DNA from 3 places in the Devosia sp. LjRoot16 genome. Region 1 is predicted to be linked to each of the others. Evidence: riboswitches for the same ligand, from Rfam matches in the RefSeq annotation. Region 1 holds a riboswitch; each other region holds the start of a gene.
The links. A riboswitch is a leader RNA that binds a small molecule or an ion and turns the genes downstream of it on or off. The one in region 1 is predicted to bind cobalamin.
Positions count from the first base shown of each region.

Region 1 (10,532 bases):
CTTCGATCACCGCCCGGACTTCGTCCTCGGCATTGACGATCACCACCACTGCCGGGATCAGCCGGTAGGAGCTGGCATCGCCCGAATACGCGTAGGTCATCACCGGGTCGGTCATGATCCGGTCCTTGCGGATCAGATCCTTGAGCCGCGCCACAATCCCTTGCGTCGCCGCAGCCCGGTCCACCCCGATCGGGGCCATCTCGTTCACGTCACTATCCGCCCTTTAGGCCCGGAACGAGAAATCTCGCAGCCGGGCAAGATGTTTGGCCGGCATGTTAGAGACATTCGCAGCTGGGCGGTAGTGAGGCATTGGTCGTGGGCAATCGCCCGACTGATCGCCGGGCCGCCGGTCCCACCGAGACCAGTTTGCCATAATGAAAACTCCCGCCTGCCGGAAAGCAGCCGGCCAGACGGGAGCGCTTGTCACTCAGGCGGGACAATTAGCCGAGATCGACTTCGGTCGTGTCTTCGTCATACCCCTCGCGGATCTCCTGTGCCGCGCGGCGCAGGATTTCCGCCACCCGGCGATCCTCTTCGGGGTCGCGCCGGATCGCTTCCTTGATCGCCTTCTTCAGCGCCTTGCGCGCGTCGTTCACTTCCGGCGCCACGTCGTCGAGATCACGGTCGGGCCGGCCCGAGTAGCGTTCCTGGGGCCGTTCGGGCCGCTCCGGTCGCTCGGGGTGTTCGGGATGATCCGGGTGCGGCGGAGCACCGCCGCGATCACCGAACCAGCCATGCCGGCCAAATTCCCGCCCCATGCCGCGAAATCGCTCGCGGAACTGCTCCGCCTCCCCCGGCGTGAAGGGGAAATCCTGGCTCGCCATCCGCTCCCGCAAATGCTCCATCCCGGAGCCTGCCTTGGCGAGGAAGTCGAGCGTCGACTGGATCGCCTCGCGATTATCGTTGAGGTGCGTCCGGCCTTCCTCGGTGATGGTGTAGAGCTTCTTGTTGCCCTCGGCGGCCGAGGTCACGTAGCCCGCCTCCTCGAGATAGGTCAGCGCCGGATAGACGATGCCCGGGCTCGGCGAATAAAAGCCCTTCGAATGCTCCTCGATCGCCTTGATCAGGTCGTAGCCATGTCGCGGCTGCTGTTCGATCAGGAACAGCGCGACGAGCCGGAGGTCGCCCGAGGCGAGCATCCGCCCGATGCGGAAATTGCCCCCGAAACCGCCCCAGTCACCAGGGTTGATGTTGGCTTCGAAGTTGCCGAATTTGCGGAACCCGCGTCGCGCCATGGCTTCCATGCGCCGCCAGTTCCGGTCCCACCTGTGGTCGTGATCGTGCATCTTTCACTCCAAGATATATCTTACGATAGCCGGAAGATATGCCTCGGGCGCCGAGGCTTCAAGATAGCTCTCAAGATATATCTTAAGTCAGCGGTACTGCCTGTTTTTACGCGCGGAGCTGATGAGGACCCTCGTCGCTGCCCCAAACGCGATGTCATCCCAGCGAAAGCTGGGACCCATCTATCAGGCTGAGCAAGCGGCGAGTTGGGTCCCAGCTTTCGCTGGGATGACACCGAGCGTAGGGAGAGCTTGGTGGAGACTACCCCGCGATCGCCTTCACATACCGCTCCGCCGAAGCCTCTACCCGCGCCTTGGCGTCATGCGTCATCACCCGGTCCCACCAGCCGGCATAGATCCGGTCGTAGGCGAACGGCGCCACCGTCCCGACGATGCGGTTCACCTCGCGCGCCGGCAGCGGGATCAGGTTGGGATAGGAGTACATGAAGCTCACCCAGCGCGTATCCGGCACCACCATGATGGTATCGCCGGTCATCAGCACGCCCTTACTGTCCTCGCCGGCCCAATGCAGCGCGGTGGAGCCGACAAAATGCCCGCCGCAACGCACCAGCGTTACCCCCTGCCCGAGCTCCAGCGTCTCTCCGCTCCAGTAGTTCACGCGGTCCGACGGCCGCATCACGTACTGCCGGTTGGCCTCGTGGATATGGATCGGCACGCCGCCCAGCGCCTCCGACCAGTCGACCATCGAGGAATAGAAATGCGGATGCGAGATCGCCATCGCCCGCACCCCGCCCAGTTCCTTGATCCGCCTGACCGCCTCGTCGGTAACCAGCGGCGTGCAATCCCACAGCACCCCGCCACCTGCCTGCTGGATCAGCAGCATACGCTGTCCGATGGCGATCGACGGCGCCGACCCGATCCCCACCAGCCCCGGCTCCTGCTCCTTGAACTCGATCTTATGCTTGGCTTGGAGCTCCGCCAGTGTCGTCCAGCGCTGCCCGGCGGCCGTCACATACTGCCGCTCGTCATCACAGATGACGCAGCGCTCGGGCGGCGCCTCGGACGGTGCATGGCCCACGCCACAGGTGACGCAGATAAAGGATTGCATCGAAAGTCTCCGGTCGTTGTGGTGCTGCCGGACGGTAATCTGGCGAATGCGCTGGGAAATGCAACCATGGCACCTGCTGCACACCCCTCCCCAACCCTCCCCGTCGAGGCCGGTGTCTCAGGCACAATCGCGCCACAGCGCAACCTCCCCCTTGACGGGGGAGGCAAGCGCAGCTTGGGAGCAAAGCGACCTAGCGCAGCTCGGAGGGGGTGCGCCACTCGCACAGACCGTCGGGCTTGGCTACTGCGCCACCAGCCCCTTCCACACCTCGAGCTCGTCCAACGTCTCGCCGGCCCCAGCCAGGGCGAACTGGTAGATGTCGAAGCTGCCCACCATCACGCCGTAATAACCCGGCCGCTCGCGCGCCTCGTGCTTGAGCCTGAGGATCAGGTCGCGGTCGCAGGCCGAGAGATCGGCCCGAAGGTTCGCATCGCGCGCCTGGCGCACCGCGAAATCGAACGGCTCCCAGCCCCAGATGTCGCATTTCCACGGGTTGCCGGCGTAATCCTTGAACTCGATGCCCCAGTAGAGCCCGGCGCCGAGCGGGTGCGGCTCGACATAATCGTTGAGGAAGCTCGCCTTGTGCAGCTGCAGCCCGGCCCGGTCGAACTGGATGGCGATATCGGCGGCGAGCCCGGCCCATTCGGCCCAACGCTCTGCCTCGCACGGCATGTGGATGTCGATATCGCGCCACACCATCAGGTCATAGCCGGCGCTGCCGGTCACCACAGCCTCGCCGAAGCGGGCATTGAGCAGTTCGAGCAGGCCCGTTTCCACCAGCACGGTGCGGGCTTCCTCTCGGAGTTCCGCGGCGACGTGCCGCCTCTCTTCCGCGTCCTGAAGAGCTGCGTCCATTCCAATTTCCCCATAGCGAGATCTCCGATCTCGCGTGCATAAAGACCGGAATACGGGGCATCCCAACCCCGGAATCAAAAGCCCGGCTCGTGAGCCGGGCTGAACTCTAGTCGCGCTCGTGCCGAAACTGTGGCACGGCCGGAGCGGGCGCAGGAAAAGTTGTGAGACTTTTCCGTTCGACGCCCGCGACCACTTAACAGCGCTTCAACTGATTACTCGGCCTTGGGCTCGGTCGCGGCGGCTGCCTCGGCAGCAGCAGCGGCGGCGGCCTCAGCGGCGTCCTTCTCGGCGAGCTCCTTGGCCAGCGCCTCGGCGGCGGCGATCTTCTCGGCCTCGCGGGCGTTCTTGGCGTCAAGCGCTGCAACGCGCTCGCCGGCCTCGATCTTCTTGGTGCGGGCGCCGACGTTCTCGAAAATACGGGCGGCCTTACCGCGACGGTCGCGCAGGTAATAGAGCTTGGCGCGGCGGACCTTACCGCGCTTGATCACTTCGACGCGGTCGATATTGGGGGAGAGCACCGGGAACACGCGTTCCACGCCTTCGCCGTACGAAATCTTGCGCACGGTGAAGCTTTCCATGATGCCGGTGCCGGAGCGGGCGATAACCACGCCCTCATAGGCCTGCAGGCGTTCCTTGTCGCCTTCGCGGATCTTCACCCACACCTTGACGGTATCGCCGTGGGTAAATTCCGGATGGGCGCCCTTGGCGAGCAGCTTATCGTGCTGCTCCTGATTGAGCTGTTCGATGATCTTGGACATCTGATGTTCCGTTCGTCTTTTTCAAAGGAGCGTTTCGCCGGCTTCACGCCGACCGCCCGGTCTTGGTTGCACGGATTTTTATGCATTATTGGCCGAGCCGAAGCTCAAGCGAGCGGGGCTATAAATCAAGAATGCCCGGGAGTCTAGGGTTCCGGGCAATTCTGTTCCGCCTCCATGCCGACCGGCCGGAGCGTGGGGCCACCCCGCCCTTGATCCCTCCCCACAAGGGGGACGACAAGTAGTCCCCCCGGCGGAGGGAGACGCTTGCTGCACTTTCGGTTCTTGCGCCCTCCCTCCCCCTTGTGGGGAGGGTAGCGCAGCTAGGCGAAGCCGTAGCGAAGCTGGGTGGGGGAGCCCCACGCGCAGTTCTACCTAACCCTTACAGCCAGCCGGCCAGCACCCCGATGCCGCCCAGCGCGAACACGCCACCGGCCACCTGCGCAGCGGTCTTGCCATACTTGCCGACCAGCTTGGTCACGCCCATTGCCGCGCCGATGCCGGCCGCATGCAGCAACGCGGTCGCAACGATGAAGCCCGCCGCATATTCGAAGCCCGAGGCATCGACCGGCATTTCGGCGCCGTGCGCGTGGCCGTGGAAGATCGCGAACACCCCGACCAATGCCGAGGCTGCCACCACCGGCATCGGCCGACCCAGCGCCGCGGCGCCGCCGATCACCACGCTCGAGAGCGCAATGCCCAGTTCAACGAACGGCACGTCGATCTGCCCGACGCCCAGCAGGAACCCGACCGCCATCATGGCGACGAAGCTCAGCGGCACCAGCCACAGTGCCTTGCCGCCCAGCACATAGGCGAACACGCCCACCGCCACCATGGCGAGGATATGGTCGATCCCGCCGACCGGATGCATGAAGCCGTGTAGGAACCCCGAAGTGTCGCCGTGCCCGGTATGGGCGAAAGCCGCCGTCGGAACGGCGATGAGCAGAAGGGCCAGAAGCGCGCGCATAAATATCTCCATCTCGGGACCCGCCGTCCCGTAGCGTTTTTCATGTTCGATGGTCCCGGTTTGGGTCACCACCGGACGGCCGGTCTCCTGGCTCCGGGCACCTCTCACTCCACCTTCCCAGTCGCAAACCAGTGGCACGCTGAGTGAAAAGTCAGGCCCGTTACAGTCGCGGGGGCGGCGCCGGCATCGGCCAATGGCCTACCGGCTTCCCGTTTCACGCGGCCCCGAAAAGCGGGTCGCGCACCGTCGCGCTATCTCTGTCAGGTTCCACCGGTGAGTTCAATCGCCCGCCCGCGCATTTGCCGCATGACGCGGCAGCCCCGGCTGCGCTAAAGGGTCTTGTCGTCCAACGGGGTCGTTGCCGGTGCTCAACGCGCGAAACATGGGAAGAGAGCTGCTGCACGCGCTTGTCGTGCTCGCCCTGGTTTTCCTCAGTTTCGCCCACGCCCCGGTGGCTACCGCATCCGCCGGCCCCGATACCCTCACCGCCGCGCTCGATATGAGCTATTGCGGCGATACCCCGGATGACCCCAAGGCGCACGCCCCCTGCCACGCCTGCCGCATCGGCGGGGCTGACCTGCCGCCGCCCTGCGACATCGCTATCCCGGTGGCGATGCTGGCAGATGTCGCCTATGGCGCGCTTCCCATCCTGCATTTGCCGGCCGAGCCGCTGGGCACTGCCACCGCCCGCGGACCACCCGCCTCCGTCTGATCGATCGTACCCCATTATCGATTTGCTGCGCGCCCGCTACGGCCGCGGCCAACAGACGAGAGTCAGATGCACACCACATCCCGCATCGCCGCATTGGCGGCTTCTACCCTCATGCTCGCGAGCCCGGCCTTTGCGCATGCCACGCTCACCCCGGCCAGCGCTGCCAATGGCGCGACCGTCAAGGTCGCCATCGCCATCCCGCATGGCTGCGATGGCGCCCCCACCGACACGGTCAGCGTCGTGCTGCCCGAGGGTTTCGTTTCGGCCAAGCCCATGGTGAAAGCCGGCTGGACGGTCGAGATCACCAAGGGCGACTACCAGAACAGCTACCAGGTGCATGGCCAGCCGGTGACCTCCGGCGCCCTCGCCGTCAGCTGGGCCGGCGGCTCGGTTCCCGACGACCAGTTCGACGAATTCGTCATCCAGGGCTCGCTGCAGGGCTTTGACGCTGAAACCAGCCTGCCCTTCGTTGTGACGCAGAAATGCGGCGCCGCCTCGGTGGTCTGGGACCAGATCGCTGCCCCCGGCGAGAACGCCCACGCCCTCGAGCATCCGGCTCCCACCCTCGCCGTCACCACTGCGGCTGCCGGCGAGCATGACCACGGCGCCATGAGCATGGCCGCTCCGGCCGCGGTCACCATCGGCAATCTCGAGATCAGCGACGGCTTCTCCCGCGCCACCCTCCCCAATGCGCCGGTTGGCGGCGGCTATCTCACCATCACCAACAAGGGCGGCGAAGCCGATCGCCTGGTCAGCGCCGCCTCACCGGTCGCCGGCGTGGTCCAGATCCATCAGATGAAGATGGAGGGCGACCTGATGAAGATGAACGAGTTGCCCGAGGGCGTCGAAATCCCGGCCGGTGAAACCGTCACCCTGGCGCCGGGCGGCCTCCACATCATGTTCATGCAGCTCGCCCAGCCGCTGGTGGAGGGGACAAAGATCCCGTTGACCCTCAACTTCGAGAAGGCCGGCAGCGTCGAGGTGGAACTCAGCGTCGAGAGCCCGGCCGCCAAGGGTCCGGCTGAAGACCACTCGATGCACGGTGGCTGACCATGAGCGCCATGACCTCGCGCCTCCGCCTCGCGCTCTGGGCTCTGGTCGCGCTGGCGGCAGTGGCGGCAACGCTGCTGTTCTTCGTCACGCGGCCCGGGCCTGAAAGCGGCGGCATCGGCGGCGGCAGCTATGCCCTCGTCGATCAACGCGGCAACCCGGTCGACCAATCGATGCTGGTCGGCCAGCCCTCGCTGCTGTTCTTCGGCTATACCCATTGCCCCGACGTCTGCCCCACCACCATGGGCGAGATGGCGGGCTGGTTCGCCGACCTCGGCGACGAGGCCGAGAACCTCAAGGCCTTCTTCGTCACGGTCGATCCCGAGCGCGACACCCCCGAAATCCTCAATGGCTATGTCAGCTGGGTGTCCGACCGGGTGACTGGCGTCACCGGCAAGCCCGAGGAGATCGCCAAGATGGTCAAGGCCTGGAAGGTGTTGGGCGAAAAGGTGCCGGGGGAGGGTTCGGATTACACCATGAACCACACTGCCTCGGTGTTCCTCGTCAACGCCCAGGGCGGCTTCGAAGGCACCATCGCCTACCAGGAGGACGCGACCACTGCCCTCGCCAAGATCAGGAAGCTGCTCGGCAAGTCGGCCTGATCAGGTGAGCAAATCCGGCCGGCGCGCCCGTGTGAGCCTCTCGCTCTCGGCGCGCCGCCACTTCTCCACCTTGCCGTGGTCGCCCGAGGTCAGCACCTCAGGGATCTCGCGCCCCTCGAACAGCTGCGGCCGGGTGTATTGCGGGTACTCCAGCAGCCCATTCTCAAAGCTCTCGTCGGCATGGCTTTCCGCCGCTCCCAGCACGCCGGGAAGCAACCGCACCACCGCTTCGAGCAGCACCATGGCGGCGACTTCGCCGCCGGCCAGCACGTAGTCGCCGATCGAGACTTCCTCGAGTTGCCTTGCCTCGATCACCCGCTGGTCGATCCCCTCGAACCGCCCGCAGATGATCACCGCACCGGGGCCCAGCGCCAGCTCGCGCACCCGCGCCTGCGTCAGCGGTGTGCCGCGCGGCGACATCAGCAGCCGCGGCCGCGCATCGCCTTCCGGCGACACCGCATCGATCGCCTTGGCGAGGATATCCGGTTTCAGCACCATGCCGGCGCCACCGCCCGATGGGGTATCGTCCACCGTCCGGTGCCGGTCGGTGGCGAAATCCCTCAGTTGCGTAGTCTCGAGGCTCCACCGCCCATCCGCCATGCCGCGGCCAATCACCGAGGCGCCGAGCGGCCCGGGGAACAATTCCGGAAACAGCGTGATGATCGAAGCCGAAAAGCTCAATCGGGTTCTTCTTCGCCCGGCTCCGCCTCGATCGGCGGATCGATCAAGAGGTACCCATCGGCGACCCGCACCTCCGGCACCACGGCCTTCGAGAACGGATAGAGATAGGTATCGCCCGAGCGGGGGTCGCGGATTTCGAGCAGGTCACCGGCGCCGAAATTCGGCACCGCCATCACCTCGCCGATCTCCGAGCCGTCGGCCAGCCGGGCTTTCAGCCCGATCAGGTCGGCATGGTAGAAATCGTCGTCGTCGGTGTCGGGCAGCAGTGCGCGGTCGACGTAGAGTTCGACCCCGTTCAGCTTTTCCGCCGCATTTCGGTCGTTGACCCCCTCGAGCCGCGCCACGAGCACATTGGTCGTGGTGCGAGCCGCGAGGATCTTGATGGTGAGGCCCGGCTTATTGGTCGAGAGCGGGCCATAGGACGCCAGCGCCAGCGGGTCCTCAGTAAAGGACTGGATGCGCACTTCGCCCTTGATCCCATGGGCCGCGCCGATGCGGCCCATGAGGAGCTTGTTGTCGCCCGCTTGCGCCACGGCTTACTCGGACGCGGCTGCTTCGGCGGCGGCCGGCGCCGGCGCAGCGTCGGCAGCGGCCTTGTCGGCGACAGCCTTGGCCTTGGCTTCGGCGCGCTCGGTCGCCTTCTTACCTGGCACGGCCTTCTCGGGGTTGTTGCGCGCTTCGCGCTTCAACAGGCCCGCGGCGTCGAAGAACCGCGCCACGCGGTCGGTCGGCTGGGCGCCGACGCTCAGCCAATGCTGCACGCGCTCAGTCACCAGGGTGACGCGCTTGTCCTTGTCGGCGAGCTTGGGATCGTAGTTGCCGATCTTCTCGATGAAGCGGCCGTCACGCGGCGAACGGGCGTCGGCGACGACGACGTGGTAATAGGGGCGCTTCTTGGTGCCGGCGCGGGCAAGGCGGAGTTTCAGCGACATTCTTCAGTCCTTCGTATGATCAGTCGTTTCGTTTGGTCGCGCTCTCGAACCGCAAAAGTCTGCAACTTTTGCTGATCACGCTTCCGGTGGGGTTATTTCTTTTTCGGCACGAAGCCGCCGCCGAGGCCGGGAAGGCCAGGGAAGCGCGCCGCGCCGCCAAGCCCGGGAAGTCCCGAGCCGGATTTCAGCAGCTGGCCGACATCGGTCGGCAGCTTGTTCTGGGTGAGCTGTTTCGGCACCTCGGCCTGCTGCGGCATCGATGCGGGGTCGATCCCCATGCGCCGCGCCAGCTGCTCGAGTTCCTTGGGGTCCATGGTCGAGGGGTCGGGCATGTTGCCGAGCCCCGGCATCATGCCGCCCATCTTGCCGCCGAACATGCCGGCGAGCGAGCCCATGCCGCCCTTCGACACCTTCTTCATCATGTCCGCCATCTGGCGGTGCTGCTTCATCAGCTTGTTGACGTCTTCGACCTTGGTGCCCGAGCCATTGGCGATGCGGATGCGCCGCTTGGCGTTCAACAGTTCCGGGTTCGCCCGCTCCGCCTTGGTCATCGAGTTGATGACGGCGATCTGCCGGTCGAACACCTTCTCATCGACATTGGCGCCCGCCATCGCCTTCTTCATCTGGTTCATGCCGGGCATCATGTTCATGAGCGAGCCCATGCCGCCCATCTTCTTCATCTGCAGCAGCTGATTGCGCAGGTCCTCGAGGTCGAAGACGCCCTTCTTGAGCTTCTTGGCCATCTTGGCCGCATCTTCGGCCGTGACGTTCTGCGCCGCCTTCTCGACCAGGCTGACGATGTCGCCCATGCCGAGGATGCGGTCGGCGATACGCGAGGGATGGAAATCCTCGAGCGCATCGAGCTTTTCACCGGTACCGATCAGCTTGATCGGCTTGCCGGTGGCGGCCCGCATCGACAGCGCCGCGCCGCCACGGCCATCGCCGTCGACACGGGTGAGCACGATTCCGGTGATATCGACGCGCGCATCGAACGAGCGCGCCAGGTTCACCGCGTCCTGGCCGGTCAGCGCATCGGCGACGAGCAGGATTTCATGCGGATCGGTCGCGGCCTTCACCGCTGCCGTCTCTTCCATCAGCTCTTCGTCGATATGGGTGCGACCCGCCGTATCGAGGATCAGCACGTCGTAGCCGCCGAGCTTGCCCTCGCGCTGCGCGCGTTTGGCAATATCGACCGGCTTTTCGTTCAACTGGATCGGCAGGGTATCGACGCCGATCTGCTCGCCGAGCACGCGCAGCTGCTCTTTCGCCGCCGGACGGCGATCGTCGAGCGAGGCCATCAGGACCTTCTTGCCCTGCCGCTCCTTCATGCGCTTGGCGAGCTTGGCCGAAAGCGTCGTCTTGCCGGCGCCCTGCAGGCCCACCATCAGCATGGTCATCGGCGGAGTGGTCGAGAAGTCGATCGGCACCTGCGTCTCGCCGAGCACCTTGACCAGCTCGTCGTGGACGATCTTGACCACCTGCTGGCCCGGCGTCACCGAACGGGTGACCTCGGCGCCGACGGCGCGCTCGCGCACCTGCTCGACAAAGGCCTTCACCACCTCGAGCGAAACGTCGGCCTCGAGCAGCGCCCGGCGCACTTCGCGCAGCGCCGCATCCACGTCGCTC
Region 1 covers NZ_CAXUPH020000001.1:1,637,313-1,647,844, reverse strand. Annotated here, with positions in the region: gene ACSQ23_RS07805 (FAD-binding and (Fe-S)-binding domain-containing protein) at 1-199, opposite strand, end outside; gene ACSQ23_RS07800 (PadR family transcriptional regulator) at 441-1,286, opposite strand; gene ACSQ23_RS07795 (hypothetical protein) at 1,546-2,352, opposite strand; gene ACSQ23_RS07790 (hypothetical protein) at 2,593-3,207, opposite strand; gene rplS (50S ribosomal protein L19) at 3,420-3,965, opposite strand; gene ACSQ23_RS07780 (HupE/UreJ family protein) at 4,345-4,929, opposite strand; cobalamin riboswitch at 4,990-5,192, opposite strand; gene ACSQ23_RS07775 (hypothetical protein) at 5,312-5,641, shown strand; gene ACSQ23_RS07770 (copper chaperone PCu(A)C) at 5,708-6,691, shown strand; gene ACSQ23_RS07765 (SCO family protein) at 6,694-7,293, shown strand; gene trmD (tRNA (guanosine(37)-N1)-methyltransferase TrmD) at 7,294-7,974, opposite strand; gene rimM (ribosome maturation factor RimM) at 7,971-8,507, opposite strand; gene rpsP (30S ribosomal protein S16) at 8,511-8,906, opposite strand; gene ffh (signal recognition particle protein) at 8,999-10,532, opposite strand, start outside.

Region 2 (10,532 bases), on a different contig from region 1:
TGTATCACGTGGAGGCGCCAGTCCCCAACCCAGACGTGTTCGAATACCTCAACCTGCGGCGCCTGCAGGGTGGTGGCTATGTGCCGCTGGCCGCGGGCCTGGCGCCGGGTAACGACAAGCTCATGGCGGTCGACCGGATACCCCGTCGGCAGACCAGCGGTGCTCCCGGCTACCACTACCAGATTGCCGTCGGGGATATTTTCGGCCGCTGGGCCGACATCGCTGCGGAAACCATTGTCGCCTCGCCCCCCGAAACGCCGTGCGCGCCGGAACTGCGATCGGTTCAGCTCGGTTCCGACGGCAGCCTGGTGGTCGAGTTCTCGTGGGACTGGAAGGAGCGAAGCCCGAAATTCATCGAGCTCAGCGGCGCGTTCAGGGATGGCCTCGGCTCGGGTGTCTTTGGCGCCGCCTTCAAGTTCGAGGAAGGCGCGCAGGAACCCGCGCCGGTCGCCGGCGTGGAGCTGACGGCGCTGAGCCCGCTGTTCGTACCTTGCGCCTTCGGCGCCGAGCAGGATGCTGCTCTGGGCAGCAGCGGCACTCGCTTCTATCGGGCACGCACGGTGCTGGACCTCGAGTTCTTCGGCGTGACCCGGCGCTGGTACGAGGTGGTCGGCCGTGGCCAGGCCTTCATGCATGCCAGGGAGCTCGTGGGGTTCAACATCAGCCCCTGGTCGGCGCCGAAATCGGTCGAGGTGATCGATCCGGAACCACCGCCGGTGCCCGCCCTGGCGGCAAGCGAAGTGCCGCTATGGGCGTCGCTGCCTGACCCATCGGGCATCAGCCGCGTCCATTTGAGCTGGGCGCCAGCGCAGGGCGCGGCAGGCTATGCGGTCTACGAGGCCAGCGAGACGGCGCTGCTGATCCGGCTCGACCAGCCCTCACGAGAGACGACTGCCTCATTGCTTGACCGGCTGCGGGTCCTGCGGGGAGCGGACCTGGCAGGAGCACCCTGCCGCACGGCCTTCCGGCGGGTGAACGTCGACCTCATCGATGCAACCCAGACCAGTTACGAGCTCGAGCTGCCCAAAGGCAGCAAGGTGCTGCACCTGATCACGGTGGTCGCCATCGGCCACAACAATATTGAATCGGCCTGGCCGGCGACCAGCGAGGGCTGCCTCGCCTATGCCGTACCGCGCCTCAGACCGCCGGCGGCGCCCTCGCTCGAGGCCCGGCTTGAAGACGGCAAGGTGAAGCTGCGCGTCGAGGCGGGGGCCGACGATATCGGTGGGCGCATCAGCATCCATCGCCTCATCGGGGGCGAGGGCCAGCCGGAAATCGGGTGGATGGAGCGTCTCCTGCCGGCGCCGGTCGAGATCAACGCGGCCGTGACCCTGCTCGAGGACACGCCGCCGCCGCGGCCCGAACAGCATCGGCTGTGGTACAGGGCAGTCGCCTGGTCGAAGGAGGATGGCGGCAAGGCGATCCTCTCGAGCGCCTCGGCGCCATCGGCGGCTGTAGGCGTGCTGGTTCCGGGCATCTTGCCCGACCCCGAGATCTTCGAATGGGATGGGAGTTTCCAGCCCGGCGACATTGGCATCGTCCGCGGCAGGCACTTCCGCGCCAGGGATCTGCGTCCGGCCATCCTGCTCGAGCGGACGAGGCCCGGCGAGGTGCAGGAAGGCGTCCATGTCTGCTGGGCCGTCGGCTTCACCGATACCGAGATCAGCTTCACCGTGCCGGATATCCCCGAACCCGGCGCCACCTACCAGGTTACCGTGGTCCGCGGCGACGGTGTCGAGGTGGTGGCCGAAGACACCTTGATCGTCGGCGGGCTCTAGGCTCGGTCAGAGGGGCGCGCGGGCATAGCCGCAACGCGCCCCTTTTAGGCTCAATCCCAGCTCAGGGCGCCCCCGTTCTGGTATTCGATGACGCGGGTCTCGAAGAAGTTCTTCTCTTTTTTCAGATCCATCGCCTCGCTCATCCAGGGGAAGGGGTTTTCGGTCTCGCCGAACACCGAGGCGAGGCCGAGCTGGGCGCAGCGGCGGTTGGCGATGAAGTGCATGTATTGTTCGCACAGCGCCGCGTTGAGGCCGAGAAAGCCCCTCGGCATGGTGTCGCGGCTATAGGCGGCTTCGAGCTCGGCGGCCTTCCTGATCATGTCGCGCACTTCGGTCTGGAACTCGGGCGTCCAGACATGCGGGTTCTCCGCCTTGATCTGGTTGATCACGTCGATGCCGAAGTTCAGATGGATGCTCTCGTCGCGCAGGATATACTGGTACTGCTCGGCGATGCCGACCATCTTGTTGCGGCGCCCCAGCGACAGGATCTGGGCGAAGCCGGTATAGAACCACATGCCCTCGAAGATCACGTAGAAGGCGATCAGGTCGCGCACGAACGCGCGGTCGGTGTCGGGCGTGCCGGTGGTGAAACTGGGATCGTCGAGGTGCTGGGTGAAGTTGAGCGCCCAGGCCGCCTTGTCGGTGATCGAGGGCACCTCGCGGTACATGTTGAACAGCTCGCCTTCATCGAGGCCGAGGCTTTCGACGATGTACTGGAAGGTGTGGGTGTGCACCGCCTCCTCGAAGGCCTGGCGCAGCAGATATTGCCGGCATTCCGGGTTGGTCAGGTGCCGGTAGATCGCCAAGACGATGTTGTTGGCAACGAGGCTTTCCGAGGCGGCAAAGAAGCCGAGATTGCGCTTCAGCGTGTGGCGCTCGTCATCGGTGAGCCCATCCTTCGATTTCCATAGCGCGATATCGGCCTGCATGGAGACTTCGGTCGGCATCCAGTGGTTGTTGCAGCCGGCGAGGTATTTCTCCCAGGCCCATTTGTACTTCAGCGGCAGCAGCTGGTTGACGTCGGCGCGACAGTTGATCATCGCCTTGTCGTCGACCGAGACACGGCCACCGGCACGATCGATGCGGGCCTCCGCGGCGAGCGGGGCAGGGGTGGGGGTGTTGAGGTCTGAGGACCAATCGAGGGACATTCTGGATTTCCTATCGGATGGTGGCGCGTCCCCTCACCCGTCCCGGCTTCGCCGGTCCACCCTCTCCCCGACGGGGAGAGGAAAAGTGGTGGCCACTGCGCTCTCCAGATTCTTCTCCCCGTCGGGGAGAAGGTGGCGCGCAGCGCCGGATGAGGGGTTCTGGCTCGGAACGAGCGGTTCTTCTGGCGTTACTGGCAGGCTTCGCAGTCGGGGTCGTCGATCAGGCACGCCGGACCGTCGAGCACCGCCATTTCCAGCCCGAGTTTCTTCGGCGCAGGCGCCGCATCGACCACCGGCGCGGCCGCAGCCAGCGGCGTCACCGCCACGGCGTTGAGCTTGCCGTCCGTCCCCTTCAGCGTCGACTTCTCGACATGCGTCGCCGAGCGCGAACGCAGGTAATAGGTGGTCTTCAATCCCGCCTTCCAGGCCGAGCGGTAGAGGCTGTCCAGCGCCTTGCCTGAGGGGTTGGCGAGGTAGAGGTTCAGCGATTGCGCCTGGTCGATCCATTTCTGCCGGCGCGAGGCGGCGGCGATCAGCCAGCTGGCATCGAGCTCGAAGGCCGTGGCGTAGATGGCCTTGAGATCGTCGGGCACCCGGTCGATCTGGCCGACCGAGCCGTCGAAATATTTGAGGTCGGAGATCATCACCTCGTCCCACAGGCCGCGGGCCTTGAGGTCGCGCACCAGCAGCGCGTTCACCACGGTGAAATCGCCCGACATGTTCGATTTGACGTAGAGGTTCTGGTAGCCCGGCTCGATCGACTGGCTGACGCCACAGATGTTCGAGATGGTGGCAGTCGGGGCGATCGCCATGGTGTTGGAGTTGCGCATCCCAACCGTCTTGACCCGCTGCCGCAGCGTCTCCCAGTCGAGCCGCTGGGTGCGGTCGATATGGATCTCGCTGCGGGTCACCGCCAGCATTTCGAGGCTGTCGATCGGCAGTACGCCTTTCGACCACAGTGAGCCCTGGAACGAGGCGTAAGCGCCGCGCTCTTCGGCCAGGTTAGTCGAGGCGGTGATGGCGTAGTAGCTGATCGCCTCCATCGAGCTGTCGGCGAACTCCACCGCGGCATCCGAGCCATAGGCGATGCCCTGCGCCTGCAGCGCGTCGGCAAAGCCCATGAGGCCGAGCCCGACCGGGCGGTGGCGGAGGTTGGAGCGGCGGGCTTCCGGGATGGTGTAGAAGTTGATGTCGACGACATTGTCGAGCATGCGCATGGCGATATCGACGGTGCGCTTGAGCCGCTCGAGGTCGAGCCCCCTGTCGCTGATATGGGCCAGGAGGTTGATCGAGCCGAGGTTGCAGACCGCCACCTCGTCCTTGCTCGTATTCAGCGTGATCTCGGTGCAGAGGTTGGACGAGTGCACCACCCCGACATGCTGCTGCGGCGAGCGGATGTTGCAGGGGTCCTTGAAGGTCACCCAGGGGTGGCCGGTCTCGAACAGCATGGTCAGCATCTTGCGCCACAGATCGAGCGCCCGGACCGTCCGGAACACCTTGATCTGGCCGGCCGCCGCTTTCGCTTCGTAAGCTTCGTAGGCCGCCTTGAAGGCGGGGCCATAGAGATCGTGCAGGTCCGGCGTCTCGTCGGGCGAGAACAGCGTCCAGTCGGCGCCGGCTTCGACGCGTTCCATGAACAGGTCCGGCACCCAGTTGGCGGTGTTCATGTCGTGCGTGCGGCGACGGTCGTCGCCGGTGTTCTTGCGCAAATCGAGGAACTCCTCGATGTCGACGTGCCAGGTCTCGAGATAGGCGCAGACCGCGCCCTTGCGCTTGCCGCCCTGGTTCACCGCGATGGCGGTGTCGTTGGCCACCTTGAGGAACGGCACCACCCCCTGGCTCTCGCCATTGGTGCCCTTGATATGGGCGCCGAGCCCGCGCACCGGGGTCCAGTCATTGCCAAGCCCGCCGGAATATTTGGCGAGCAGCGCGTTATCCTTCACGGCCTTGAAGATGCCGTCGAGATCGTCGGCGACGGTGGTGAGAAAGCAGCTCGAGAGCTGCGGGCGGAGCGTGCCCGAGTTGAACAGGGTCGGGGTCGAGGCCATGAAGTCGAAGCTCGACAGCAGGTTGTAGAATTCGATGGCGCGGGCTTCGCGGTCGATCTCGCGCACCGCGAGCCCCATGGCGACGCGCATGAAAAACGCCTGCGGCAGCTCGAACACCGTGCCGGCGGCATGGAGGAAATAGCGGTCGTAGAGCGTCTGCAGCCCCAGATACTGGAACTGCTGGTCGCGCTCGGGTCGGAGCGCCGCGGCGATGCGGGCGATGTCGAAGCGGCCGAGTTCGGGGTCGATCAGTTCGAGCCCGATGCCGCGTTCGAGATAGGCCGGGAAATACTCGGCATAGCGGCTCGCCATCTCGGCCTGCGTCGCCTGGTCGGGGCGCCCGGCGAGAAAGCTCAGCGCTTCACGGCGCAGCTTGTCGTTGAGCAGGCGCGCCGAGACATAGGCGTAATTGGGTTCGGTCTCGACCAGGGTGCGGGTGGCGAGGATCGGCGCCAGCGCCAGCTCCTCGGTCGAAATGCCGTCATAGAGGTTGCGGCGGGTCTCGGTGAGGATGGTCTCGGCGACCACGCCGTCGAGGCTGGCAGAGGCTTCGGCGATGACGGTGGCGAGGCGCGCTTCGTCGAGCGGCGCGCCATCGGCCATGCGGATCGCGGGGGACGCGGCGGGCGCCACCGCCTTGTCGGCGCGGGCCTTGGCATGCTCCTCGCGGTAGAGCACATAGGCGCGGGCGACCTTCTGGTGTTCGCCGCGCATCAGCGCCAGCTCGACCTGATCCTGCACATCCTCGATATGGAACACCCGGCCATCCTTGGCCCGGCGGACCAAAGCCGCCACCACTTCGCCGGTCAGCTGCTCGACGATCTCGTGCACCCGGCGTGAGGCGGCCGCCTTGTTGCCCTCGACCGCCAGGAACGCCTTGGTCAGCGCCACGGCAATCTTGCTCTGATCGAACGGTACTGTGCCGCCATTGCGCTTCAGCAGCGAGAAGCCCGGCGCATTGGCCGCGTGCGGCTCGGGAGAGGTGACGACGACCGGGCGGCCGGTGTCGGAATGGACGATCTCTAAGGTGGACATGTGCCTCAAGTAACCCCGTGAGTGGTAGCGGGGCTTTCCGAGGTCGCGAAACGGCGCGCAGGCGCATCTGGCCCAGGCGTTTTCGCGGCCAACCGGTGCACCCCGCCCGTGGACGAACTAACCTGTCGTGGCAGGTATCTGGCTGGCCGGCAGCGCCGGCTATCACAGTTGCGGGGGCAGCGCCGGACTGGAGCAATTGCCCGCACCGGCTTCCCTATTATCACCCGTCCTTGCGAACCGGGTGACCACGACACACTAGATGTAGTGTGCCTGTTCGGGATTCGCGTCAATGGGTTGCGACAGAATTCGCGCGGGCGGCCAGCTCGCTGTGATGGGCAGGATATAAAGAAATCTTTATATCCCGTTGACAGCGCCCCATCCCTGCGACAACCTCACCCCGTCCATGGTCCCCGCAAGGGGATAACAGGGAATCCGGTACGGGGTGGTCCCCAAGTCTGGAGCTGCCCCCGCAACTGTAGGCGTTGATGGGCGCTCAACGAGCCACTGGCGAGAAGCCGGGAAGGCGAGCGTTCAGGATCCCCGCGAGCCAGGAGACCTACCGTGGAAGTGATTGTGCACTTGCAGTCGATCGGGCGGATCGGCGAGAGGACCAGACCATGACGAACCATCGTCACCACTTCCGAATGCGTCGCTGAACCGGCGGCCTTTCGTTGTCGCGCTTTCGAACCGGAAAAGTCTCACAACTTTTCCTGAAAACGCTCCGGCGACCGGCTCCATCCTGATCAGCTTTTTTGCCCGCGCCTTTCGGCGCCGGGCTCGTTCACGCATCGGAAACCCCATGACCCGTTCAGCCAATCTCGGCTTTCCCCGTATCGGCCTCCATCGCGAATTGAAGAAATCCCTCGAAGCCTACTGGAAGGGGGCGATCGATGCAGGGGCCCTCGACGCCTCCGGCAAGGCGCTGCGCGCCCGCCATTGGCAGTTGCAGCGCGACGCCGGGATTGAGGTGATCCCGTCCAACGATTTCAGCTTTTACGACCACGTGCTCGACATGACCGCGACGCTCGGCGCCATCCCGCCGCGGTTCGAGAGCCTTGCCGACCCCACCGAGCGCTATTTCGCCATGGCGCGCGGTACCGCCGCGGCGCCGGCGATGGAGATGACCAAGTGGTTCGATACCAATTACCACTACATCGTGCCGGAGCTGCATCGCGGCCAGCAGTTCCGCCTCGCCTCGAACAAGGCGGTCGACGAGGTGCTCGAGGCGCGGGCGCTCGGCATCGAGACGCGGCCGGTGCTGGTCGGTCCGGTCACCTGGCTGAGCCTTGCGAAAGCCAAGGACGACGGGCTCGACCCGCTAACCCTGCTCGACGCCGTGCTGCCGGTTTATGCCGAACTGCTCGGCACGCTGAAGGCGATCGGCACGGACTGGGTGCAGATCGACGAGCCGATCCTGGCGCTCGACCTCAGCGCGGCGCAACGGGCGGCGCTCCGTCACGCCTATGAGGTGCTGCAGCCGGTGGCGCCGCGCATCATGCTCACCAGCTATTTCGGCGCGCTCGGCGACAATACCGAGCTCGCCGCCGGGCTGCGGGTGGCCGGGCTGCACATCGATCTCGTCCGTGCTCCGGAACAGCTCCCCGCGGTGCTGAAGGCGCTGCCGGCGGACAAGCTGCTGTCGGTCGGCGTCATCGATGGCCGCAATATCTGGCGGGCCGATCTCGACCGGCAGCTGGCGCTGGTCAACAAGGCGTGGGACAGCGTCGGCCCCGACCGCCTCGAAGTTGCCCCGTCCTGTTCGCTGCTGCACAGCCCGGTGGATCTCGAGGCAGAAACCGAGCTCGACCCTGAGCTCCGGTCGTGGCTGGCCTTCGCCACCCAGAAGCTGAGCGAGGTGTCGGCGCTGACCCTCGCCATGCAGAAGGGGCGTCCGGCTGCCAAGGCGGCGTTCGAAGCAAGCGCCGCCGCGGCGCTGTCGCATCGGCAATCGCCACGCATCCATCGCGCCGAGGTGAAGGGCAGGGCGGCCGCCAGCCTGCCACTCAATCGCGCCAGCCCGTTCGCCATCCGCCGCGCGGCGCAGCGCCAACGGTTCGGCCTGCCGGCCTTCCCCACCACCACGATCGGCTCGTTTCCGCAGACGCAAGAAGTGCGCAAGCAGCGCGCCGCGTTCAAGCACGGGCAGATCGACGCGGCTACCTATGAACGGTTCCTCGAGGCGGAGACCGAGCGGGCGGTGCGCATCCAGGAGCGGATCGGCCTCGACGTGCTGGTGCATGGCGAGTTCGAGCGCAACGACATGGTGGAGTACTTCGGCGAGCAGCTCGACGGCTTCGCCTTCACCAAGAACGGCTGGGTGCAATCCTATGGTTCGCGCTGCGTCAAGCCGCCGGTGATTTATGGTGACGTGTCGCGGCCCCAGGCCATGACGGTGCGTTGGTCGGCCTATGCGGCCTCGCTCACCGACAAGCCGATGAAGGGCATGCTCACCGGCCCGGTCACCATCCTGCAGTGGAGCTTTGTGCGCGTCGACCAACCGCGCGCTGAGACGTGCCGGCAGATTGCGCTCGCCATCCGCGACGAGGTGCTCGACCTCGAAGCGGCCGGCATCGGCATCATCCAGATCGACGAGCCGGCGCTGCGCGAAGGCCTGCCGCTGCGCCGCAGCGACTGGCAGGAATACCTCCGCTGGGCGGTCGATTGCTTCCGCATCACCGCTTCGGCCGTCGCCGACGCGACGCAGGTGCACACCCATATGTGCTACGCCGAGTTCAACGATATCATGCCCTCGATCGCCGAGATGGATGCCGACGTGATCTCGATCGAGACCTCGCGCTCGGCCATGGAGCTGCTCGAAGCGTTCCGCGATTTCCGCTACCCCAACGAGATCGGCCCCGGCGTCTGGGACATCCACGCGCCCCGCGTGCCGAGCCAGCCGGAGATGCTGGCGCTGCTGCGCAAGGCCGCGGAGGGCATCCCGGGCGAACAGCTCTGGGTCAACCCGGATTGCGGCCTCAAGACCCGCAACTGGCCGGAGGTCGAGGCATCGCTGCAGAACCTCGTGGAGACAGCCCGACAGCTGCGGGCTTAGTCCTTGGGCGTGGGCGTAAAGTGAGGGGGGCGCTGCCACAGGCGCCCCCATCCCAGGTGCCACCCTGGCGCAGGCAGGCCGGCCTGCCGATCAGGTAGTTGTCAGCCGCGCTGTGCTATCGGGCAGGGATGGAACCGAAGCTTTCATGGTGGGCAGTCCTCGCGGCTTTTTTTGTCCTCATGGTGACGGCAGCCGGCATCGGCGTCACGCTTGGGCTGCTGATTTCCATCCCGCCGCGATTGTGACTGCCTGCGCAAATAGGCGCATAGGCGTCCATCCTGTCAGCAAAACTACAGGCGCCAGGCGCTAAGCTATGAGCGTTGTCCCCGCGTTCGCGCCGCGGAAGGACCTGCAGGCGTCGTCGGCAAGCGATACCTGCCTCACTGGGCTTTGGGGGCCGTCATAGCGGACATGGACCGAGAACCGATAGATCGGTGGTGGCTTTACGCCACCGTCTTCCTTGCGATTGTCACGGGAACGACAGCAGGGCTGGTTGCCATGATGATCTGGGCAAGGCTGTAGCAGGGAGCTGTGGAAGGCCGCCGTGGTGTCATCGCCGCGGCCACCCCGTTCGCGCCACGTCATCCCGGCCTTCGCCCATAGCGCCGACTGCCAGTCTCAGCTCCCCGACAACTCGCCGAGCGACCGCGCGAGCGTATCGATCCAGCCCTCGTCGATCGGCCAGCCCAGGTGCTGGGCGGCGGCCAGCAGGGCGCCGCCGACCGGGGGAAGGCGGGGCGGGGATGGTGGACGGCCAACATGCTTGGTGACGGCTCGCCGGAGCGCCGGGCTGGCGAACAGCCCGCCGGCAAAGCTCCAGGCCATTGTTGGGGCGTCGAGTCGTCGTTCGAGTGTCTTTACGTGCAAGGCGAGCTCGGCGGCCGCTGCATCGACGATGGCGCCGGCGACCGGATCGCCCTGTTCGGCGAGAGCGAGGGCGAGCGGCGCCAGCGCGGCGATCTGCATGCGCGCTTCGCCCAGCCGCGAGGCCCAGCCCACCAGATCGTTCAGCCCGTCGGCGGACGCAAGGCCGAGCCGATCGAACACCGCGTCGACCAGCGCGGTGGGGGCGGCACGCTCATCGAGAGCCTTGCTGACCGCTCCGAGCACCCGGTTGCCGATCCAATAGCCGCTGCCTTCGTCGCCGATGACCTCGCCCCAGCCACCGGTGCGGTGCGAGTTTCCCGCCGGGTCCCGCGCCCAGGCCATCGAGCCGGTGCCGGCGAGGATCAGGATGCCCGGCCCGCCGGCGAAAGCGCCGATATTGGCGGCATCGACATCGTTGAGCAGGCGCTGCGGCACCGCGCCGAACAGCTCGCCGATCGCCTGCTGCTGGGCGGCCGAAGCCGCCTCGACTTCGCCATAGGCCGGCAGGGCTGCCGCGACCCCGGCCAATCCCGACGCGCCGGCAAACGGCCGGGCCAGTTCGGCCAGCGCCTCGCGCCAGCCCGGGCTTTCGAGTGGGCTGGTG
Region 2 covers NZ_CAXUPH020000006.1:242,144-252,675, reverse strand. Annotated here, with positions in the region: gene ACSQ23_RS25215 (hypothetical protein) at 1-1,778, shown strand, start outside; gene ACSQ23_RS25210 (ribonucleotide-diphosphate reductase subunit beta) at 1,829-2,926, opposite strand; gene ACSQ23_RS25205 (ribonucleoside-diphosphate reductase subunit alpha) at 3,115-6,009, opposite strand; cobalamin riboswitch at 6,122-6,274, opposite strand; cobalamin riboswitch at 6,397-6,587, shown strand; gene metE (5-methyltetrahydropteroyltriglutamate--homocysteine S-methyltransferase) at 6,809-9,061, shown strand; gene ACSQ23_RS25195 (N-acetylglucosamine kinase) at 9,680-10,532, opposite strand, start outside.
Region 2: it holds a riboswitch for cobalamin, as region 1 does, so the genes downstream of both, metE (5-methyltetrahydropteroyltriglutamate--homocysteine S-methyltransferase) here and ACSQ23_RS07780 (HupE/UreJ family protein) in region 1, are expected to answer to the same signal.

Region 3 (10,532 bases), on a different contig from region 1:
CAGCACCGGTGGCATGATGTTGAAGCCGTCAGCCGCCCCACCGTGGAACCACTCGCCGATGGCGTCGGCCACCTGCTCGGGCGTTCCGACCACCGTCCGGTGGCCGCGCGCCGTGGCCAGCGACAGGTAGAGCTGCCGCAGGCTGAGCCCGCGTGCCGCGAGGTCCGACACCAGCTTCAGCCGGCTCTTGTTGAGTTCGGTATTGGTTGGCAGCGGCGGCGCCTTGTCATCGAGCGAGTAGCCCGACAGGTCGACCCCGACATAATATTGCTTGAGGATCGACCAGGCGATCGTCGGGTGCACCAGCGACTGGATGAACTCGTAGTTCTCCTGCGCCTCTTTCTCCGTTCCACCCAGCACCGCGAAGATGCCCGGCATGATCAGCAGTTGTTCCGGCCGGCGGCCGAACCTGGCGAGCCGCCCTTTGATGTCGGAATAGAACTCCTGCGCATCTTCCAGCGTCTGGTTGGCGGTGAAGATCACCTCGGCGGTGCGCGCCGCCAGTTCGCGACCCGGCTCCGAGGCGCCGGCCTGCACCACCACCGGCCGGCCCTGCGGTGAACGGGCGACGTTCAACGGCCCGGCGACATCGAAGAACTTGCCGTGGTGATTGACCTTGTGGACCTTGTCAGGGTCGAGAAAGACCCCGCTCTGTTTGTCGCGGATCAGTGCATCATCCTCGTAGGAGTCCCACAGGTCGAGCACCAGATCGACGACTTCCTCGGCCCGCTCGTAGCGGTTGGCATGCGCCGGGTGGCCAGCAATCGAGAAGTTCTTCGACACGTCGGCGCCGGTCGTCACCACATTCCAGGCGGCGCGGCCTTTCGAGATATGGTCGAGCGAGGCGAATTTGCGGGCGAGGAGATAGGGATCCTCATAGGTGGTCGACGCCGTGGCGACGAAGCCGATCCGCTCGGTCACCTGCGACAGCGCCGACCACAGCGTCACCGGCTCGAAATGCGCCGAATGGCTGACTCGGCTGCGCGTCTCGGCGTCCTTGTCGCCATCCCAGCCGGCCGGACTATCGGCAACGAACACCAGGTCGAACTTGCCGCGCTCGGCCGTCTCGGCGAGGCCGCGATAGTGGTCGATGCTGTGTCCGGCATCGGCGTCCGAATCCGGGTGCCGCCACGCCGCGATATGATGCCCGGTCGCCATAATGAAGGCGCCGAGTTTGAGCTGTCTGTCCTCGGTGGTCATTTCGACATCGGTCCCCGGTGCCGCGCTCCATGCTCGGCAATGAGACTTTAGACTACTAATTCAATATACAATGTCGACTGATGGCTTTGCGCCGATCGCTGGGTTCGTGAGCTTTTTTTGCCCGCACAATCGCCTTGCCGGGGAACGGACGGTCGGATGCGGTTTCTGAACCATTTCTGCAACCGACGTTCAGCGCTCTGTCAGCTGGGCTGTGATGCACTGCTCCTAAGCTGCCGAGTCGGTGGCACTGAGGGGGCACATCTCAGTTCATTTCTCCCATCGAGCTGCGACGCTCGATAGCCCGTGAGGCGGGGCGCCTCCCCTCCCTCACGACGCGGACCCGGCCCGCCGCACGGTGTCGGGTCCGCGATCCCTTTTGGATTGCCACTTCCCGGCAGTGCCAATGCACGCATGTCAGCGATGGTCACCCTCTTGCCTTCTCCCCTTGTGGGAGAAGGTGGCGCGCAGCGCCGGATGAGGGGTCCGCGCAACGAAGTGTAGCGCGATCGGAGCGTAGGCGACGAGCGACGGAGCCCGCGGAGAGAACCCCTCATCCGCCCTTCGGGCACCTTCTCCCACAAGGGGAGAAGGCGATCACTGCACCGCCGGAGCGCCATGCTCTGAGACCACCTCCCTGCCAATTGACATCGCCACCGAGTCCACGCTCTATGCGCCGGTTCAAGGTTCCTCGGCGGCCGCCAAGCCAACGGGGATTAAAAGGGAACACGGTGCGACGTACCCATCAGGGCGCAAAACCGTGGCTGCCCCCGCAACTGTAAGCGGCGAGCTCTTCCGTAGACACCACTGACCCGACGGGTTGGGAAGGTTCGGAGGCGCTGTGACCCGCGAGCCAGGAGACCTGCCTCGACAGCTCACTGTAACCCGGCCGGGGTGTGCCGAGGGGAACGTCGATGGCGCTACGACTACGCATCGCAGCTCGCATTTTGATCGGTTCGCCCGTCAGCCCTCGCCTATGCGCGGAGGCCTCCCATGGAGCTTGCCCGATCCCTGGTCGGCTCTAGCCCGGCCGCCCTCTCGGTCGAAGGCCTGAGCTGGGGGCCGTCGCATCGCGTCCCGATCGTCCGCGATCTGAGCTTTGTCGTCGCGCCCGGCGAGATGCTGGCGCTGGTCGGCCCCAACGGTGCCGGCAAATCCAGCCTGCTGCGCTGCCTCTACCGCTACCACCGCCCCACCGCCGGTACGGTCCGCCTCGATGGCGCCGACCTCTGGTCGCTGCCGCCCCGCGCCACCGCCCGCCGCATCGCCACCGTGCTGCAGGAGCCGGCCTCGGATTTCGGTCTCAGCGTCGCCGAAATCATCGAGCTCGGCCTCACCCCGCATCAGCATGATGGGTCACCGCGCGGTTACGCGTCAGTCGAAGCCGCCCTCGATCTGCTCGGCCTCGCGCCGCTGGCTGCCCGCGATTTTGCCTCGCTTTCTGGCGGCGAGAAGCAGCGCGTCATGCTTGCCCGCGCCCTGGTGCAGAAACCGGATCTGCTGATCCTCGACGAGCCCACCAACCACCTCGATATCCGCCATCAGCTTGAGGTGCTGGCGCTGCTGGCGGCGCTACCCACCACCATCATCGTCTCGCTGCACGACCTGGCGCTCGCCTCGGCCCATGCCGATCGCGTGCTGGTCATCGCCGATGGCCGGCAGGCGGCGCTCGGCCCGCCGCTGGAGACGCTGACGCCTCAGGCCATCCGGGAGACCTTTGCCGTCGAGACCGCCATCGACAGCCATCCGGCTACCGGCCGCCCCCGCTTTTCCTTCCATCTCGACCCGCGCCGCTAAGGGAGAATTCCATGCGCCTCAGCCTCCTCGCCGCCCCGCTTGTCGCGCTCGCCGCGACCAGCGCCTTCGCCTCCGGCTTCCCGGTCACCGTCAAAAGCTGTAACCGTGACGTTACCTTTGAGGCCGCCCCGAGCCGCGCCGTCTCCAACGACGTCAACCTCACCGAAATGATGCTGGCCCTCGGCCTCACCGGCTCGATGGCCGGCTATACCGGAGTGTCGGAATGGAAGACGCTCGACGAAACGCTGCGCGCCGGCGTCGCCGAACTGCCCGAGCTGTCGCCTGACTATCCCACCAAGGAAGTGCTGCTCGGCGCCGATGCCGACTTCTATTTCGCCGGCTGGAACTACGGCATGAAGGTCGGCGGCGAAATCACCCCGGAGACCCTCGGTGCCTTCGGCATCAAGGTCTACGAGCTGACCGAAAGCTGCATCCACATCATGGACAAGCCCAAGGCCGCGATCGACGACCTCTATGTCGACCTGCTCAATCTGGGAAAAATCTTCGGCGTCTCCGAACGCGCCGAAGCGCTGGTTGCCGGTTACCAGTCCGAGCTCGCCGCCTCCACCGCGACGCTACCCAGGCGCGACACCCCGCCAAAGGTCTTCATCTATGACTCGGGCGAGGAAAAGCCCTTCACTGCGGGCCGCTACGCCATCCCCACCGCACTGATCGAAGCCGCCGGCGGCGCCAACATCATGGACGACGTGAACTCGAGCTGGGTCGAGATCGGCTGGGAGCCGGTGATCGAGCGCAACCCCGACGTCATCGTCATCATCAACTACGGCGAAGTCACCGCCGAGCAGAAGGCCGACTTCATGCGCAACAACCCGGCCTTCAAGGACATTCCGGCGGTAAGGCATAACCGCTTCGTTACGCTTCAATATGTCGAGGCCACCCCGGGCCCGCGCAACATCGCGGCGATCAAGCACCTGGCGGCGGCGTTCGCGGAGTAGGCGAAGCCGGCGCGGGCTGACCCCGCCCCTGTCCCCTCCCCGCAAGGGGGAGGGAGACCCTCCCACAGATATCGAGGACAGCGTCTCCCTCCCCCTGTTTGAGGGGGAGGGGACAGGGGTGGGGGTCGGCCCGCGCCGGCGGTCCAAGTTAGCAAGCAAGCCCCCATGTCCCACCGCCACCTCTCCGGCCCGCGCCACGCCCTCGTCCACGCCACCCCGGCGCTGGTGCTGGCGCTCGCCGCGCTGCTCCTCGTCACCGCGCTGGTCGCCGTCAGCGTCGGCGCCATCGCCATTCCGCTCGATACCGTGTGGTCGGTCGTCGCCCACCATCTCGCCCCCGGCAGCGTCGAGGTCAGCTGGTCGGCCGGTCGTGACAACATCGTCTGGGAGGTCCGCCTGCCCCGCGTCATCCTCGGCGCCGCCGTCGGCGCCAGCCTGGCGCTGGTCGGCGCGGCGCTGCAATCGGTGACTCGCAACCCGCTCGCCGATCCGCACCTGCTCGGCATTTCCTCGGGCGCGGCGCTTGGCGCCATCATCGTGCTGCTGCATACCGGCATGTTCCTCGGCCTCGCCACCGTGCCGCTCTTCGCCTTCGGCGGCGCGCTCCTGAGCACCGCCATCGTGGTCAGCGTCGCCAATCTCACCCGCTCCACCGATGCCAGCAGGCTGATCCTCGCCGGCGTCGCCGTCAGCTTCATCATCACCTCCGGCGGCAGCCTCGCCATCTTTCTCGGCGATCCGCGCGCCGCCCACACCGTGATCTTCTGGATGCTCGGCGGCCTCGGGCTCTCAACCTGGGCGCAACTGCCCTACCCGCTCGTCGCGCTCCTCGCCTGCGGCGCTTACCTCATCGCCAACGCGCGCCACCTCAACGCCATGACTCTCGGCGACGAAAGCGCCACCACGCTCGGCATCCCGGCCGGGCGCTTCCGCATGCTGGTGTTCATCGTCTCGGCCCTGCTGACCGGCGCCGCCGTGGCCTTCTCCGGCGTCATCGCTTTTGTCGGGCTGATGATCCCGCACATCGTCCGCCTGGTGGTCGGCGGCGACTATCGCCGGGTGCTGCCGCTGTCGGCTCTGCTCGGCGCCATCTTCCTCGTCCTCGCCGATATGCTGGCCCGCATCATCATCCCGCCGCAGGATCTGCCCATCGGCATCATCACCGGGTTGGTTGGTGGCGGCTTCTTCATCCTGCTGCTCCGCCGCCGCGGCCGTGCCGCTTGACAGCAACCAAGGCGAGGCGTATTCAACACAAACGTTGATCAACGAAAGTGTTGAATATGTACTCCGCTACCGACCCACTCAGCACCACGCTCTCGGCCCTCGCCGATCCGACCCGCCGGGCCCTGCTGGCCCGGTTGAGCGAAGGCGAGGCAACGGTCAACGAGCTGGCCGAACCCTTCGACATTACCCTGCAGGCCGTGTCGCGCCACCTCAAGGTGCTGGAGACCGCCGGCCTGATCAGCCGCGGCCGCGAGGCGCAGTGGCGGCCCTGCAAACTCGAAACCGCCCGGCTGCAAGAAGTCGATGGCTGGCTCGCGCGCTACCGCATGTTCTGGGAAGGCAGCTTCGACAAGATGGGCGCCTATCTCGAAGAGATCACCAAGGGAGATGACAATGGCTCAAAGAACTGAAATGCGCACTGAGGACCTGAAGCTGCGCGACGACGAGCTGTTCATCACCCGCAGCTTCGATGCGCCGCTGTCGATCGTCTGGCGCATGTGGCAGGAGCCCCAGCACATGATCCGCTGGTGGGGTCCGGAAGGCTTCACCGTCACCGACCTTAGCTCCGACTTCCGCCCCGGCGGCGCCTGGCGCGTCGGCATGACCTCGTCGATGTTCCCCAAGAGCTGGTCAGGCGGCGAGTATCTCGAGATCGAGCCGCATAAGCGCATCGTCCTCAGCTTCGCCTGGGACGAAGGGGCCGGCGAAACCGTGCCCACCACCATCACCGTGCAGTTCGAGGAACGCGCCGGCCGCACCACCCAGCATTTCCACCAGACCCCCTTCACCTCCGTCGCCTCGCGCGACAGCCATGTCGGCGGCTGGAACTCGCTCTTTAACAAACAAGAGCAATACGCCGCGGCTTTGGCCAAGGGCATCCAGCTGCCGCAGCTGACCTGACCTCATCACCAGCGCCGGTGGCTGTGCACCCACCCTTGATCCCTCCCCGCAAGGGGGAGGGAGACGCCCGCACGGACATTGTGTTTTGGTCTCCCTCCCCCTTGCGGGGAGGGGACAGGGGTGGGGGTCAGCACGCACCAGCCTCTCAACCGGAAAGGCCTCCCATGCTCGCCGACAAGATCGCCATCATCCACGGTGCCGCCGGCAGGATCGGCTCCGCCACCGCCCGGCAGTTCGCTGCCGATGGCGCCCGCCTGTTCCTCGCCGGCCGCACACTCGCCAAAGTCCAGGCCATCGCCGACGCCATCAACGCCGCGGGCGGCGAGGCGGAGGCCGCCGAAGTCGATGCCCTCGACGAAGCCGCGGTTGGCGCCCATGCCGATGCCATCGCCGCCAAAGCCGGCCGCATCGACGTCACCTTCAATGCCATCTCGATCTTCGGCCACCTGCAGGGCACGCGCCTCATCGACATGAACAGCGCGGACGTGCTCACCCCGATCACCGCCGGCGTCCGCACGCACCTGTTCACCGGCCTCGCCGCCGCCCGCCAGATGGTCAAGCAGGGCTCCGGCGTCATTCTCACCCTGTCGTCCACCGGCGCCCATCTCTCGGGCCGCGACCAGATGGAGCACAGCGCCGGCGGCTTCGGCATCGCCTGCACCGCCATCGAAGCGCTGTCGCGCACCCTCGCCGCCGAACTCGGCCCCAAAGGTATCCGCGTCGTCTGCCTCCGCTCGGAGGCCATCCCCGAGACCTGGCCCTCCGCCCCCGAGCACGCCGAGCTGGTTCGCGAGATCAAGGCCTACATGACCGCCGGCACCATTCTCGGCCGCATGCCCACCCTCGCCGAGGTCGCCAGCGCCGCCGCCTTCGCCGCCTCCGACCGCGCCACCGCCATCAGCGGCGCCATCATGAACCTCACCTGCGGCTCGGTGATGGACGCGGACTAGTTCGAGCGTGTGGCCACCCCCACCCCGGCCCCTCCCCACAAGGGGGAGGGAGGCGCTAACGGCACGATCTCAGTTCTGCTTCTCCCTCCCCCTTGTGGGGAGGGATCAAGGGTGGGGGTGGCCACACGCTCAGGCGTCCGTGCTAAGCTCCGCCTCCAACCTGCGGAGCCCTCCCCCATTCCCGACTCTCTCCACATCGGCGGCGCCGTGCATCTCCCGCTGTCGGAGATTTCGATCGACTATATCCGCAGCCCCGGCCCGGGCGGCCAGAACGTCAACAAGGTGTCGAGCGCGGCGCAGCTCCGCTTCGACCTGATGGGTTCGCCGTCGCTGCCCGAGCCGCTGAAGCACCGCGCCGCCGTTCTCGCCGGCAGCCGGCTCACCACCGAGGGCGTCATCGTCATCACCGCCAACCGCCTGCGCAGCCAGCCGCTCAACCGCGACGACGCCATCGACCGCCTCGTCGCCATCCTGCGCGAGGCGCTGGTCCCGCCAAAACCCCGGCGCCCGACCCGCCCTACCCTCGGCTCCAAGCAACGCCGCCTCGAAGGCAAGTCGCAGCGCGGCGCCACCAAGAAGCTGCGCAGCGTCAAGAGCTGGGATTAACGCTCGTCGGATCGGCGGTGAAAGGCTCTAGGCGCCGATCTCGCCAAGGCTCTGGCGCGCCGCCGCGCCGATCTCCGCCGCAGCGATCGTCGGCATCGCGTCCTCCGGCGGATGCTGCGCATGGTCCGCCTCGATATGCCGCGCGAACTGCTCGATATCGTGCTGGAACTGTTTCGCCGACGACTTCAGCCCGGCATCCGACATCATCCGGCCCAGCAACGGGCCACTCGATTTGCTGAAGATCTGCGTCAGCCGGGTGCCGGTCCCCGAGTCTTCGAGCCGCAGCTCGGTCAGCCCCGACACCCCACGGATCGGTACCGGCGACACATACTCGACCAGCATCTGCTCGAATGGCTGCCATTCGAGCACCGTCAGCGGAATGATCGCGTCGCCGTGGTAGCACTGGAACACGCTGCCAACCGCTACCCGCCCGGCGCTTTTGCCGTTGATATCGAGATGCGTCGCCGCCAGCAGCACCCGGTAGTGCTCGGGCTGCACCACATAGTCCCACACCCGCTCGCGCGGCAGCGCGATCTCGGCGCTCACCCGCATCAGCTCGCTGTCCCCCGGGATGCTCACTCGGGTCAGCTGGCGCTTCGCTTCCCACACCGGATGCATGTCCTCGATCCACACTGCGACCGGGCCGAAATTCTCGTAGCTCTCCTGATGCGCCACCAGCCCCTCGGTCCCCAGCCCGAGCCGGGTCAGCGCCGCATCGGTGAACAGCGTATAGGCCCGGAAGCCGGTCGCCTCGGTCACGTGGTTCTTCAGCAGCCGATGGATCAGGATCACCTCCGAGCCCACCAGCTCGTCATGTGCATCGAGCTTCTGCACGGCGAATTCGCCATGATGGACGAAGAACTTCAGATCCAGCGTGCCGATATTGCGGCAGGCATTGCAGGGGCATGTGGTGTTGTGCACCATCCGCTCGATCGCCCTGCGGAAATCGACATAGGTGTCCTCGATGGTCTCGGCGAAGGTCTGGCCGGTGAGGAAATTGTCGCTCAGCCCGTAGCTGATCACCGCATCGCCGGCGAGCCGTGAGATCACCAGCGGCGGCCGCGTGTCGTGGATCAGGAGGTTGAGCAGCGCCGTCAGCGTCTGCTGCGCATGCTCCAGCTCCGACGCTCCCAGATACTGGGTGTAGCCGGTAATGTCGGCGATGAGGAAATAGCCAAGCCGGGTCGACACCTGTCACCTCCCCCGCCGCGCCGTCATTGTCTCACGGAACGGGGCAGCAGGGCCAGTGTCGCGGTGGCCTCTTGCCGATCCGCTCGCGGCGGCCGCTTGCCGTCCGCCCGCAACGGCCGCAAGCGGCCGTCCGATGTCAGCGGAATTGCCGGAACGATCCGCTATCAATAGGTGGACCCCGACGCATGGCGGCATCGGGGTCCGAGCAGTCACCTAGAACGCCGGGAGCTGGAAAGCTCCTGGCGTCGTGCCACGAGGCGGGGAGCCCAGAGGCACCCGACAAATTACCACGAATGCACCGCGCTTCACAGCGGCGCCTGTGACCGCACGGTTCCCGACTCCACGCCATACACCCGCCGCAATTTGCGTCCCAATCTGGTTTGCGTCACAAACCAGAGTCACCGGCCATGTCCGACCTCGACAAAGCCCTCGCCGATATCGTCGAGATCAAGTCGCGCCTCGCCCAGTCGAGCGAGTTCCTCGGCCTCGGTCCGGCCGCCCTCGCCACCTCGGGCCTCCTCGCCTTCGCCGTTGCGGCGCTGCAGTCGGTGCTGCCGGGCGCCGCTGAGCCCATGGCCTACTTCACCGGCTGGGTGCTCACCGCCATTGTCGCCGTCGCACTGATCGGCGCCGAGATGCTGCGCCGGGCCCAGCGCCACCATGCCGGCCTCGCCGACCAGATGATCCGCGAGGCGGTGCTGAACTTCGTACCGGCAGGCGTCGCCGGCGCGGCGCTGCTCGCCTTCTTCGCCCGCTTCGCGCCCGAGCAGCTGTGGCTGGTCCCCGGCCTGTGGCTGATCCTCGTCAGCCTCGGCATTTTTGCCGCCGTCCGCTCGCTGCCGCGCGCCATCGCGCTGGCCGGCGCCTGGTACCTGCTGTCAGGCTTCACCGTGCTGCTCTTCGCCGCCGGGGACCAAACCCTCTCGCCCTGGCACATGGGCCTGCCCTTCGCTGTCGGCCAGTTGCTGATCGCCGGCATCGTCCACCGCGCCTCGGAGGCCGCCAATGTCCGCTGAGCCCGATGCCCCGTTCGCTTATGACGGGCTCGACCGCGTCATCCACGAGAAGGCCCGCCTCGGCATCCTCACCTCCCTGGTCAGCCGGCCCGACGGCCTCGCCTTCAACGACCTGCTGCGCCTCTGCGGCCTCACCCAGGGCAATCTCAGCCGCCACCTCGCCGTGCTGCAGGAAGCCGGCCTGGTCGACATTCACAAGGGCTACACCGGTAACCGCCCGCTGACCGAAATCCGCCTCACCCCCGCCGGCCGCCAGCGCTTTCTCGACTATCTCTCGGTGCTCGAACGCGTCGTCCGCGACGCCTCGGCAAGGGCTGAGCAGGCTGCGCCGGGGAAACCGCAGGTGGCTTGAGGTGCTGACTGAAGCAGACGGCCCCCTCCCGGCCTCCCCCATAAAGGGGGAGGTGAAGAGTCGAGGCTTCGTCTTCGATTGTGCCCAATGAACCGGCGGGGCACCTCCCCCTTCATGGGGGACTTCGAACCGTCCCGAAGGGCAAATCGCTCCAGTGGAGCGATTTGAGGCGAGAAGGCCATGAGAGCTATGCTCGAATGGCGAGGGAGGGGGCCGTCTCTCTCCGTCGACCACTGCCAATTCGTAACCGATGCCTGACCAATTCATATCCGCTCAACCGATGTCCAAGAGGTTTACAATGCAAACCACTCCCGACCACAAACTCCACGTCGCCATCATCATG
Region 3 covers NZ_CAXUPH020000003.1:655,862-666,393, forward strand. Annotated here, with positions in the region: gene ACSQ23_RS17630 (LLM class flavin-dependent oxidoreductase) at 1-1,200, opposite strand, end outside; cobalamin riboswitch at 1,865-2,081, shown strand; gene ACSQ23_RS17635 (ABC transporter ATP-binding protein) at 2,191-2,994, shown strand; gene ACSQ23_RS17640 (ABC transporter substrate-binding protein) at 3,006-3,950, shown strand; gene ACSQ23_RS17645 (FecCD family ABC transporter permease) at 4,116-5,174, shown strand; gene ACSQ23_RS17650 (ArsR/SmtB family transcription factor) at 5,231-5,584, shown strand; gene ACSQ23_RS17655 (SRPBCC family protein) at 5,568-6,074, shown strand; gene ACSQ23_RS17660 (SDR family NAD(P)-dependent oxidoreductase) at 6,239-7,024, shown strand; gene arfB (alternative ribosome rescue aminoacyl-tRNA hydrolase ArfB) at 7,142-7,630, shown strand; gene ACSQ23_RS17670 (DUF2652 domain-containing protein) at 7,658-8,821, opposite strand; gene ACSQ23_RS17675 (hypothetical protein) at 9,229-9,837, shown strand; gene ACSQ23_RS17680 (transcriptional regulator) at 9,827-10,189, shown strand; gene uppS (polyprenyl diphosphate synthase) at 10,488-10,532, shown strand, end outside.
Region 3: it holds a riboswitch for cobalamin, as region 1 does, so the genes downstream of both, ACSQ23_RS17635 (ABC transporter ATP-binding protein) here and ACSQ23_RS07780 (HupE/UreJ family protein) in region 1, are expected to answer to the same signal.